DNA from 2 places in the Gordonia humi genome. Region 2 is predicted to be linked to the other one. Evidence: riboswitches for the same ligand, from Rfam matches in the RefSeq annotation. Region 2 holds a riboswitch; the other holds the start of a gene.

Region 1 (5,808 bases), 1.1 Mb from region 2:
CGGCGCAGGAGTCGGAGCGATCTGCGGGGTCGACGGACCGGCCGCCACCGTCGTGTCCGCGATGGTGCGCGGTGCCGCCCGAACGGTCAGCAACGGCTGCGTCGTCGGTGCCTGGTCCGCGAGGATCGCACTCTCGGGTGCACGGTCGCCGAGTGCCCGAGACGGATTCAACACGATGCCCGGCAGCTTCCGGCTGTCGATCATCGGGACATCGAGCTCCGTGCGCAGCAGTCGGGTGTCCGGGACCAGCGCGTCGGGGACGGCCGGCGAATCGGTCATCCCGACGCCCAGGTCGACGCCGACCGACAGGCTGTTCTCCGTGCCCCAGCTGCGGCTCACATCCACGCCGACCAGACCGGCGACGACGGTCCGGACGCCGATCGTCAGATCGCCCGACGACGAGTCCGGACGGCCGCCGACGATCGGACGGAGCGACGCGAGCGTGAGGCCCGGCGTCAGATCGAGCGCCGACCGGCCCTCCACCGCGGTGGCCGCCGTGTCGAGGGCCGGCAGCGGCGTGCCCGTCTCGCGTGCGGCACCGGCCGCGACGATCGACGCCGCCGACGTCTGCGGCACCACGCAGTCGTCGGTGGCGCCCTGCGTCCGGCAGTCCACGCCCGCCCAGTCGGCCGGCGTCGTCCGCATGCGCATCGGGTAGTAGCCGTGCTTGACGAAGTAGCCGACGAGCGAGTCCGCTGCGCCGATCGGGTCGTAGAGCGGATCGGGGACGTCGCAGACGCCGTCGCCCTGAGCGCAGACCTGACGGACCGGAATGGTGCCGAACCCGCCGTCGCGCGGCCCCGACATGGTGGTCCCGGGGAGCAACCCGATGAGGGAGTTCTCGACGCCGGTGCCGTCCGCCCGGCCCACGCGTCGCGGATCGGAGTACAGCTCGCCCGACAGGCCCGCCTGTCGCACGCCGTTGGCGTCGCGACCGTTCGCGACGTCCGAGAGGACGTCACCGGCGACGCGGGCGCCCTGTGAGTAGCCGGCGACGACCACCGGCCGTCCCGGGCAGCGCTGCTGGTAGTCGACGATGGCGTTCTCCGTGGCGATCTTGCCGAGGGCGACGTCGTCGTCGTAACTGATCGGGCCGAGTGGCCACAGAGATGTCGGATAGTCGACGTACGCGACCTGATAGCCGCGGTCCGCGTACCGATCTCCGACGCCCGTCACGCCGCCCGCCGGAACCCCGTCCGCGTTGCGGGGAGCGAGCGTGCCTGCGACGACGACGGCACCGCCGTTGCCGCACGAGTCCGCCGATGCCGTACTTCCGCCTGCCGGATTCACCAGGGCTGTCACGCCGGCGATCACGGAGATCGACATGAGAAGTAGCGGGAGGGTTCGTGTCTTGGTCACTCCCAGATCGTTGAGCGCCCGGAGTCGCTTCCGTACGACGCAGATCACATGTGGCGCAGAGTTCACACGGTCGACCCGGTCCGTCGCATCGGCGCTACAGAACGTATCCGCACTGTTGCACTCTCGTTTGCTATTGAGGTTAGGCATGCCTCACTAATAGCATGGGGTGGAGCGCGCCCGCGCATGTCGATCGATCAGACGACGCTTGCCAGTCGACTGTCGGACGGCTGCCTGTTAGCACAGGTTCGCACGGCGGCGAAAGGGTTTCAGGCCCGGGAGGTTCGGGCATTCTCACCCGAGTACACGCGTGCGATACTCTCGTTCTCAGGTCATGAGCGTCAGCAGTGAGCCCCGGCTTGCTGACCGGCAACCCTCCAACCGCGGTGGGGTGCTCCGGGTGATGACCTGGCGGCAACGGGGCGAAGCTTCGTCGCCGCAAGCGCGGGTCCGAAGGTCGGACCCAAGGAACAAGCGGGCAGTGCGCCCGGCCGACCAGAAGAAAGTGATGACGTCTCATGTCTGACGCCGCAAACTGGAGCTTCGAGACCACCCAGGTTCACGCCGGGCAGGTCGTGGACGCGACCACCAATGCTCGCGCCCTCCCGATCTACCAGACCACGTCGTACGTATTCAACGACACCGACCACGCCGCGAATCTGTTCTCACTCGCCGAGCCGGGCAACATCTACACCCGCATCATGAACCCGACGCAGGACACCGTCGAGCAGCGCCTGGCCGCGCTCGAGGGCGGCGTCGCCGCGCTCCTGGTGTCCTCCGGCATGGCGGCGACCACGTACGCCGTCCAGAACATCGTCGAAGCCGGCGGGCACGTCGTCTCGAGCCCGCGCATCTACGGCGGCACGTTCAACCTCTTCAACTACACCCTGCCCAAGTTCGGCGTCGAGGTCTCGTTCGTCGAGGATCCCGACGACCTCGAGTCCTGGAAGGCCGCGATCAAGCCGAACACGCGCGCCGTGTTCGCCGAGACGATCTCGAACCCGCACAACCAGATCCTCGACGTCGAGGGCCTGGCGAAGGTGGCGCACGACGCCGGGCTGCCGCTGATCGTCGACAACACGGTCGCCACCCCGTACCTGCTGAATCCGCTCAAGCTCGGCGCCGACGTCGTCGTCCACTCGGCCACCAAGTACATCGGCGGACACGGCAACTCGATCGGCGGCGTCCTGATCGACGGCGGCACCTTCGACTGGCGTGTGCAGCGCGACGGTCAGGACCTGTTCCCCGGCTTCACCACCCCGGACCCCAGCTACAACGGCGTCGTGTTCGCCGACCTGGGCGCACCCGCCTACGCGCTCAAGGCGCGCGTGCAGTTGCTGCGTGACACCGGTTCGGCCATCTCGCCGTTCAACGCGTTCCTGCTGGCCCAGGGCATCGAGACCCTGAGCCTGCGCGTGGAGCGCCACGTCGCCAACGCGCAGAAGGTCGCGGCGTTCCTCGACGGGCACGACCAGGTGACCAGCGTGACCTACGCCGGTCTCGAGTCGTCGCCGTACTACGAGATCGGCCAGCGGCTCCTGCCCAAGGGCCAGGGCGCGATCATCGCGTTCGAGATCGACGGCGGCGTCGAGGCCGGCAAGAAGTTCGTCAACGCTCTCACCCTGCACAGCCACGTCGCGAACATCGGCGACGTGCGTTCACTGGTGATCCACCCGGCGTCCACCACGCACAGCCAGCTGACCGAGGAGGAACTGCTGTCCGCGGGTGTGACACCGGGACTGGTGCGCCTGGCCGTCGGCATCGAGGGCATCGACGACATCCTGGCCGACCTGACCGAGGGCTTCAAGGCCGCCAAGTGATTCGAACTCACGAAGGAGGCGTCCGGTGTCGGTGATCCTCGACCCGGCCGCCACGGCGTTCGACCCGGACTGGGCCGCGGCCCCGGACGGGTCGGACGTCGCCGTGCGCATCGGCGATCTGTCCCTCGATTCGGGGGCGGTCCTCGCCGATGTCACGGTCACCTTTCAGAAGTGGGGTCGGCCCAACGCCGCACGCGACAACATCGTGCTCGCGCTGCACGCGTTGACCGGCAACTCCCATGTGACCGGCCCCGCCGACGAACGGTTCTCGATGACCGGATGGTGGGACGGCCTGATCGGCCCCGGCGCGGCCGTCGACACCGACGAGTGGTGCGTCGTCGCCCCCAACGCGATCGGCGGATGCTACGGCTCCACCGGTCCCGGTTCCCCGGCCCCCGACGGCAAGCCGTGGGGTTCGCGTTTCCCGTTGCTGACCGTGCGCGACCTCGTGCGTTCGGAGCGGACCGCCTTCTCGGCGGTCGGCATCGAGCGGTTCGCCGTCGTCGCCGGCGGATCGATGGGCGGCGCCCGCGCACTCGAGTGGGCGGTCAGCCATCCGGACAGGATCGACGCCGCGCTGGTGCTCGCCGTCGGCCCCCACGCCTCGGGCGACCAGATCGGCACCCAGAGCACGCAGATCGCGGCCATCAAGGCCGACGCCGACTGGCAGTGCGGCGACTACTACGGCACCGGCCGCGAGCCGATGGCCGGCATGGGCATCGCCCGCCGGGTGGCGCACCTGTCGTATCGCAGCGGACGCGAGCTGGACGAGCGGTTCGAGAATCAACCGCAGGGCGACGAGGATCCGCTGACCGGCGGCCGCTACGCGATCGCCAGCTACCTCGAATACCAGTCGGAGAAGCTCAAGTCGCGCTTCGACCCGGGCAGCTACGTCGCCCTCTCGGAGGTGCTCAACAACCACGACGTGGGCCGCGGCCGCGGCGGCTGGCGGGCCGCCCTCAACGCCTGCGCCGTGCCGACCATCGTCGGCGGCATCGACTCGGACCGCTTGTACCCGATCTACCAGCAACAGCAGATCGCCGACGAGCTCGCCCACACGGTCGGCGACCTGCGCGTGATCTCCTCCGACGCGGGCCACGACGGCTTCCTCACCGCGAAGGAGCCCATCGGCGAGCTGCTCGGCGAGGCGCTGGAGTTGGTGCGGTCGCAGCGCCGCTGACCGCCGGTCCGGACTCGCTCGACCGGCGGAGAGAACCCGCCACTCACACGCCCGGCGACGCCACCCAGCATTCGACGATCCGCCCGTTCTCGACGCGCAGGATGTCGTTGCCCGAACCGTGCGTCGTCTGACCGGCGCGCACGGCGCCGTGACTGATCCAGCGGGCGGCGACGTGGCCGTCTCCGGCGAACGGCTCCACTTCCAGGCGGTACTCGAGACCGGTGTGCGTGGCCTTCACCGCGGCGACCAGCGCTGCGAGTTTGCCGGGACCGATCACATCCATCGTCGGCCAGTGCCCCACGAAGTCCTCATCGACGAACTCCTCCGCCGCGGCGGCGAGCTTGCCTCGATCCTTGGGACCGTTCCACAGGTCGTCGATCCAACGGCGATACAGGTCGGTGTCGGTGGTTTCGTGCATACTCCACCGTGACACACTCGTCTCACCCAGCGGCGGACGTCATCGCCTCGACGATCGCGTCGAGGACGGTCGTCACCGCACGGCGCCGCGCCCGGTCGGGCCTCATGATCGCCGACAAGGTCCTCTCCGCGGGCACGTCGACGATCTCGCGGAGGACCAGGCCGTCGTCGGGCACGGTGGTGAACCGCGGCAGCACGGCGAGCACGTCTCCGGTCCTGACCAACGACTCGGCCACCCGATTGTCCCGGAGCCGCTGACGGACGTCGAGAGTCTCGTCGAGCGTCGCGGCTATCCCGCGCAGCACCGAATCGAACGGATAGCCCTCGGGAACGCCGATCCAGCGCTGCCCCGCGAGGTCTGCGGCCCGCAGGGTCGGCAGCGCGGCGAGCGGATGCCCGGGCGCCATCGCGATGTCGAGCGGCTCGACGGCCACCTGGCGCACCACGAGGCCGTCGGTCCCGGCCGGTCGTCGACGGTCCAGACTGTGCGCGACGACGATGTCGTAATCGGCCGTGCGCTCGGCGAACTCGACCTCGGCGAGGTCCGCGTCGTCGAGCCTCAGGTCGATGCCCGCGAGATCGGCGGCGGCCACGACCGCGGGGTAGAACACCGCCGCGGAGCTCGGGAACGCCAGGATGGAGACCGATCCGCCCGCGTCGTTCCGGTAGGCGTCCCATTCGGCCTGGACCTGCGCCACCGTCGTCTGCACTCGACGGCCGCCGTCGGCCAGCAGACGGCCCGCCTCGGTCAGTCGCAGCCCTCGTCCGTCCGGTTCGGTGAGGGCCATCCCGAACTCGCGTTGAGCGGTCCGCAGCTGCTGGGAGACCGCCGACACCGTCCGATGGGAGGCCCGCGCGACGGCGGTGATGCTGCCGCGGTCGGCCAATTCGCGCAGCAGCTCCAGATGACGCACGTCCATGCAGCCAAACTACAGTGTCGATGTAGATGTTTTCAGTTGTACTGAAATGTCAACGGCGGGACGATGGATGACGTGCCCTCCCGCCATATCGCTCTCGCCGTCCTCGTCGCCGCTG
Region 2 (5,808 bases):
CCGAGAACTGCGGCGATGAGGCGGGTGAGGTCGGGTTCCGAGCCGGTCTGGGTGGTGCCGTCGTCGCCGACGTAGCCGAGCGGCGGGCTGCCTGCGGGCAGGATGCCGAGGCCGACGGTGAGTTCGCCGGAGTCCCGGACGGCCTCCGGCAGTTCGGCGCTGATCGACGTCTGCTCGTCGACTTTCAGGGTGACGGGATCGGCGGCGCCGTTCGATGCCGCGCCGATCCGCACCGAGCCGGCCGGCGCGGCGTCTGCCGAGTCGGACGAGGAGCAGGCGGTGGCGCCGGTGACGAGGGTCGCAGCGACGACCACGAGCGCTGCCGTACGGCGGGCGGCGCGGAGATGACGGGTGGACATGGGTTGCTCCTGGCTGTCGGGAGTGCCGTTCGGGAAGAACGGGACTGGGGGAGGGGCTCGAAGTATCGGAAGGGGTCACATGCGGGTGAGGAACTCCCGCACGCGTGGATGCCGGGGATCGTCGAGGACGTCGGCGACGCTGCCGTTGTCGACGATCACTCCGTCGTCCATGAAGCAGACGAGATCGGCGACGTCGCGGGCGAACGCGATCTCGTGTGTGACGATGACCATCGTGGTGCCGGAGTCGACGAGCCGACGGATCACGTCGAGCACGTCGCGGACGAGTTCGGGATCGAGTGCGGAGGTGGGTTCGTCGAACAGGAGCAGACCGGGCCGGGACGCGAGGGCACGCGCGATCGCGACGCGCTGCTGCTGGCCGCCGGACAACTGCCGCGGGTACGCGTCGGCCTTCGCCGACAGTCCGACCTGCGTGAGGAGTTCCCGCGCCCGTTCCACAGCGGACTCGCGGGACTCGCGCCCGGTGGCATACGGCCCGACCGCGACGTTTTCGACCGCGGTGAGGTTGGGGAACAGGTTGAACTGCTGGAAGACGAATCCGATCCGTCGACGCTGGGCCAGGATCTCGCGTTCGGGGAGTTCTTTGCGCCGGTCGCCGTGCGGGCGGACGCCGATGAGTTCGCCGCCGACGTCGACGTGCCCGATCTCCGGCCGCTCCAGGTGATTGATCGTTCGCAGCAGCGTCGATTTGCCCGAGCCGGACGGGCCGAGGATCACGGTGACCTGGCCGGGGGCGATCGACAGGTCGACGCCACGCAGCACGTGGTTGCGGCCGAACCACTTGTGGACGTCGACGATCTCGACGCTGACGGGGTCGGTGGTGGGGGCGGCGAGAGCGGTCATCGGGTGGCGCCTTTCGCATAGTGCCGTTCGACGTAGAACTGGACGACGGAGATGACGCTGGTGAGGATCACGTACCAGGCGGTCGCGACCAGCAGCAGCGGGACGATGTCGCCGGAGAAGGTCGCCGAGGTGGTGGCGACGACGCCGAACACGTCGAGCAGGGACACGTAGTAGACGAGCGAGGTGGCCTTCACCAGGCCGATCAACTGGTTGACGTAGGCGGGGACGATGGACCGCAGCGCCTGCGGCAGCACGATGCGACGCAACTGGTACCGGCGGGGGAGGCCGAGTGCGGCGGCGGCCTCGTGCTGGCCGTGATCGACGGCGAGGAATCCTGCGCGCACCACTTCGGCGGCGAACGCGGCCTCGGTGAGGCTGATGCCGACGACCGCGATCACCATCGCGTTGGAGAACGTGGAGCTGGGGACGGTGAGGAACGACGGGCCGAACGGCACACCGAGCGACAGCGACTCGTAGAGCGCGCCGAAGTTGAACAGGATCAGCAAGAGCACGATCAGCGGGATGGAGCGGAAGAACCAGATGTACGCCCAGGAGACCGCACGCAGGACCGGGTTCTGCGACGACCGCATCAGCGCGAGGACCAGTCCGCCGATCAGTCCGAGCACCGCGCTGAGGGCGGTCACCTCGAGAGTGATGAGCAGACCGTGGAGGATCGTGGGGCGGGCGAACCAGTACGCGAAACGTCCCCATTGGAAGAACTCGTTGGTCGCGAATCCGTGGACGAGCTGTGCGACCACGACGAGGACGGCGACGGTGGCGATCCAGCGACCCGGATGACGGAGCGGGACGACACGTTCGGTCGCGGTGGGCAGCGGTCGGCGCTGTGTGTCGGCGCGGGACACGGCGGTCTCGCGGACGCCGGGCAGGATGTCGGTCATGTGCGCGCCCGCGTCAGAACGTCGCCGACGGATTGATCTGGGATTCGTGCACCTGCGACGCCGGTACACCCCACTTGGCGAAGATCGCACCGTACTCGCCGGTCGTGATGAGCTTGTTCACCGCGGCGACCAGGGCCGGCGCGAGCGGCGAACCCTTCGCCGTGACGAAACCGACCGGGGTGGTGGTCAGTTCACCGAGGAAACGGGTGCCTGCGATGTGCTTCTCGGCGTAGCGCAGGCTCAGCGTGGGGCCGAAGTACAGGTCCACCTTGCCGTTCTGCAGGCCGAGGACGATCGGTCCCTGGTCGGCGAAGTACTGTACCGTCCACGGCTTCTTTCCGGCTTTCGCGCAGTCGTCGGCGTGGGTCTCCAGGAGCGTCTGGAACGTGGAACCCGGCGAGGTGGCGATCCGATAACCGCATGCGTCGGTCAGCGACGCGATGTGCTCGGCGGTGACCGTCGACGCGCCGAGGAAGCCCTGGCCGTCGTTCAGGTACGTGGCGAAGTCGAGGACTCGGGTCCGCGCCTCGGTGACGCCGAAGTTCGCCTCGCCGACCTGGTACCGGCCGTTCTGCACGCCGGGGATGATCGTGGCGAACGTGCCGTAGTCGCGTTTCCATTCGATGCCGAGGACCCGTGCGACAGCGTCGGCGATGTCGATGTCGAGACCGACCTGCCTGCCGTCGACGACACCGGCATGGGGCAGCCCGGCCTGCCCGACGGCCTGCACGGTGCCGAGCGTGGCCGAACCCGCGGTGCGGATGTCCGCGGGCAGCAGGTCGTGGATCCTCGGGTCGGCGTGTATCGCCGACACGACGTCGGCGGTCGGAACGGCCGCCTGATCGGTCGGCGTCGACGAGCTCGACCCGCATGCGGTCAGTGAGGCGACCGCGGCGGTGATGAGTACGGCGGCTGCGACGAGACGTCGCGAAATTCGTGAAACAGGCATGAATGATCCTTGGGGGATGCGAGCGCGACTGCGCGCCCGGGAGAGGGCTTTTAGAGGACGGCGGAGAGGAACGCGCGGGTGCGTTCGTGTACGGGAGAGGTCAGTACGGCGTCGGCGGGACCGGATTCGACGATCCGGCCGTCGTCGACGAAGACGACGGTGTCGGCGACCTCGCGGGCGAAGCCCAGTTCGTGCGTGACGATCAGCATGGTCATCCGTTCGGCCGCCAGGTCTCTGATGACGCCGAGGACCTCGCCGACGAGCTCGGGATCGAGTGCGCTGGTCGGTTCGTCGAACAGGATCAGGCGCGGCTGCTGGGCGAGTGCCCGGGCGATCGCGACGCGCTGTTGCTGCCCGCCCGAGAGCTGCCGCGGGTAGGCGTCGTCCTTGCCCGTCAGGCCGACACGATCGAGTAGGGCCGTCGCGGTCGCCGTGGCGTCGGCGCGCGATGCCCCCGCCGAGATCGGCCCCTCGGCGACGTTCTGGGCGGCAGTGCGATGTCCGAACAGGTTGAACTGTTGGAACACCATGCCGATCCGCGACCGTTGGCGAGCGACGTCGCGCGGGGATCGCTCCCGCAGGCGTCCGCCGGTCGGGTGATAGCCGATGACCTCCCCGTCGACCTCGACGAATCCGGAGTCCGGTCGCTCGAGGTGGTTGACGCAGCGCAAGAGCGTCGACTTGCCGGAGCCGGACGGTCCGATGACGACGGTCACCTCGCCTTCGGCGATGTCCAGGTCGATTCCGTGCAGGACTGTCGCGGAGCCGAAGCTCTTACGGAGGCCCCGGATGCGGACCGCGGGGGCGCTCATGCCCTCGCTCCGCGCTGCGTCCACGCCGACCCGAGGAGCGGCAGGTTGGCTCGGAGGGTGTCCCGGAAGCCCGTGCCGGTGTCGCGTCGGTTGCCGCGCGCATAGTGGCGTTCGACGTAGTGCTGCCCGATCGACAGGACGGTCGTGAGGATCACATACCAGACGGTCGCCACCAGGAGCAGTGGGATGATCAGGTAGTTCTGCTGATAGATGAGTTCCGCGGAGTACAGGAGGTCCTGTACGGCGATGACACTGACGATCGACGTCGCCTTCAACAGCCCGATCAGCATGTTGCCCGATGCGGGGATGATCGACGGCATGGCCTGCGGGAGCACGATGCGGCGGAAGATCCGCAGCCGGCCCAACCCGAGGGATTGGGCGGCCTCGGTCTGGCCGTGGTCGACCGACAGCAGCCCGCCGCGCACCACCTCGGCGGCGAAGGCCGCGATGTCCAACGACAGGGCGACGAAGGCGGCGAACACGCCGCTGAACAGGTGCGCCGTCTCGACCGTCGCGAACTCCGGGCCGAACGGGATGCCGATCGACAGTCGTGGGTACAGCGACGCCAGCTCGTACCAGAACAGGAGCTGGACCAGCGGCGGGACCGAGCGGAACAGCCACACGTAGCCGAAGGCGATGCCGGACAGGAGTCGATTGGTCGACAGCCGCATCGCGGCGAGCACGATGCCCAGCAGATAGCCGACCACCAGGACCGCCGCCGTCAGCCACAGAGTGAGGCCGAGCCCGCGAAGGATGGCGTCGTCGGTGAAGTAGGAGCCGACGACGTGCCATTGGAAACGTTCGTTGGTCACCACCGCGTGGAGCGCCATGGCGAGCAGGAGCACCACGACAGCGGTGCCGATCCACTGTGCGGGTCTGCGGGCGGACACCAGCGGCGCGGCGACCAGATCGGCGTCGCCGGGCAGGTCGACGACGCTCGGTCCGCGGAGCGGGCGGGCAAAGACTTCGGTCACGGGGTGACGTCCTTCAACGATCGCGCTTACCGTGCGGATCTCGCACGGCCGGGTTCTCACCTGGAGCACCCCGCCGCGAGGGAGGGTTGCCGGCCAGCAAGCCAGGGCTTGACGCTGACGCTCATAACCGCCGACGACGTTACGGGCGCGGCCGGGTTCGGCCCACCCTCCGGAGCAGTGTGACGCCAATTCCCGGCACGATGCCGCATACCGGACAGTTGGCGTCGTCATGCGCATAAGGCCGGCGACAGACGCCGATCGCCCCGCCCGGACCGGAGTCCGAACGGGGCGATCGTGAACTGTGACTCGCTCCGCGCGCGGGAACGACAGCGAGAGCGGGCGAGTTCAACCGGCGCGGGCCGGAAGCGGGGGAGTCAGCCCAACTGCGACGCGGCCGTCTGATCGAGGAACCACACCGTCGCCTCGGTGCCGTGCGCGCCCGCGCACGGCCAGTCGACGCGGTCGGCGCCGTCGTGCGCCGCGGCGACGGCCTCGGCCTTCTCCGGACCCGAGACGAGGAACCAGACCTCGCGGGAGCGGTTGATCACCGGGAAGGTCAACGTCAGACGTGCGGGCGGGGGCTTCGGCGAGTCGGTCACGGCGACGACGGCCGCCGACTCCTCGGCGGTGGCGGGCGTGTGCGGGAACAGCGAGTTGACATGCCCCTCGCCGCCCATTCCGAGCAGGTGCACGTCGAAGACGGTCTCCGGGCCCACCAGGCGCGCGTAGTCGCGGGCGGCGGCCTCGATGTCGTCGCCGAACTCGCCGTCGGACGGCGCCATCACGTGCACGCGGGCCGGATCGACGGGCACCGACGACAGCAGCGCCTCGAACGCCTGACCGGCGTTCCGCTCGGGATGGGTGGCGGGGACGAACCGGTCGTCGCCCCAGTAGATCTCGACGCGCTGCCAGGCGATGTCGCCCGAGTCGGCGGCGAGCGCCCGCAGCAGACCG

The links. A riboswitch is a leader RNA that binds a small molecule or an ion and turns the genes downstream of it on or off. The one in region 2 is predicted to bind S-adenosylmethionine.
Region 1: linked by a shared signal. The riboswitch ahead of BKA16_RS10945 (bifunctional o-acetylhomoserine/o-acetylserine sulfhydrylase) and the one ahead of BKA16_RS15995 (amino acid ABC transporter permease) in region 2 are both predicted to bind S-adenosylmethionine.

What each region holds. Positions count from the first base shown of each region.
Region 1 covers NZ_JACIFP010000001.1:2,395,123-2,400,930, reverse strand. Annotated here, with positions in the region: gene BKA16_RS10950 (PE-PPE domain-containing protein) at 1-1,359, opposite strand, end outside; SAM riboswitch class IV at 1,687-1,807, shown strand; gene BKA16_RS10945 (bifunctional o-acetylhomoserine/o-acetylserine sulfhydrylase) at 1,875-3,176, shown strand; gene metX (homoserine O-acetyltransferase MetX) at 3,202-4,356, shown strand; gene BKA16_RS10935 (nuclear transport factor 2 family protein) at 4,400-4,774, opposite strand; gene BKA16_RS10930 (LysR family transcriptional regulator) at 4,797-5,693, opposite strand; gene BKA16_RS10925 (EamA family transporter) at 5,766-5,808, shown strand, end outside.
Region 2 covers NZ_JACIFP010000001.1:3,481,909-3,487,716, reverse strand. Annotated here, with positions in the region: gene BKA16_RS16020 (transporter substrate-binding domain-containing protein) at 1-359, opposite strand, end outside; gene BKA16_RS16015 (amino acid ABC transporter ATP-binding protein) at 435-1,220, opposite strand; gene BKA16_RS16010 (amino acid ABC transporter permease) at 1,217-2,119, opposite strand; gene BKA16_RS16005 (transporter substrate-binding domain-containing protein) at 2,133-3,068, opposite strand; gene BKA16_RS16000 (amino acid ABC transporter ATP-binding protein) at 3,119-3,880, opposite strand; gene BKA16_RS15995 (amino acid ABC transporter permease) at 3,877-4,854, opposite strand; SAM riboswitch class IV at 4,872-4,983, opposite strand; gene pgl (6-phosphogluconolactonase) at 5,229-5,808, opposite strand, start outside.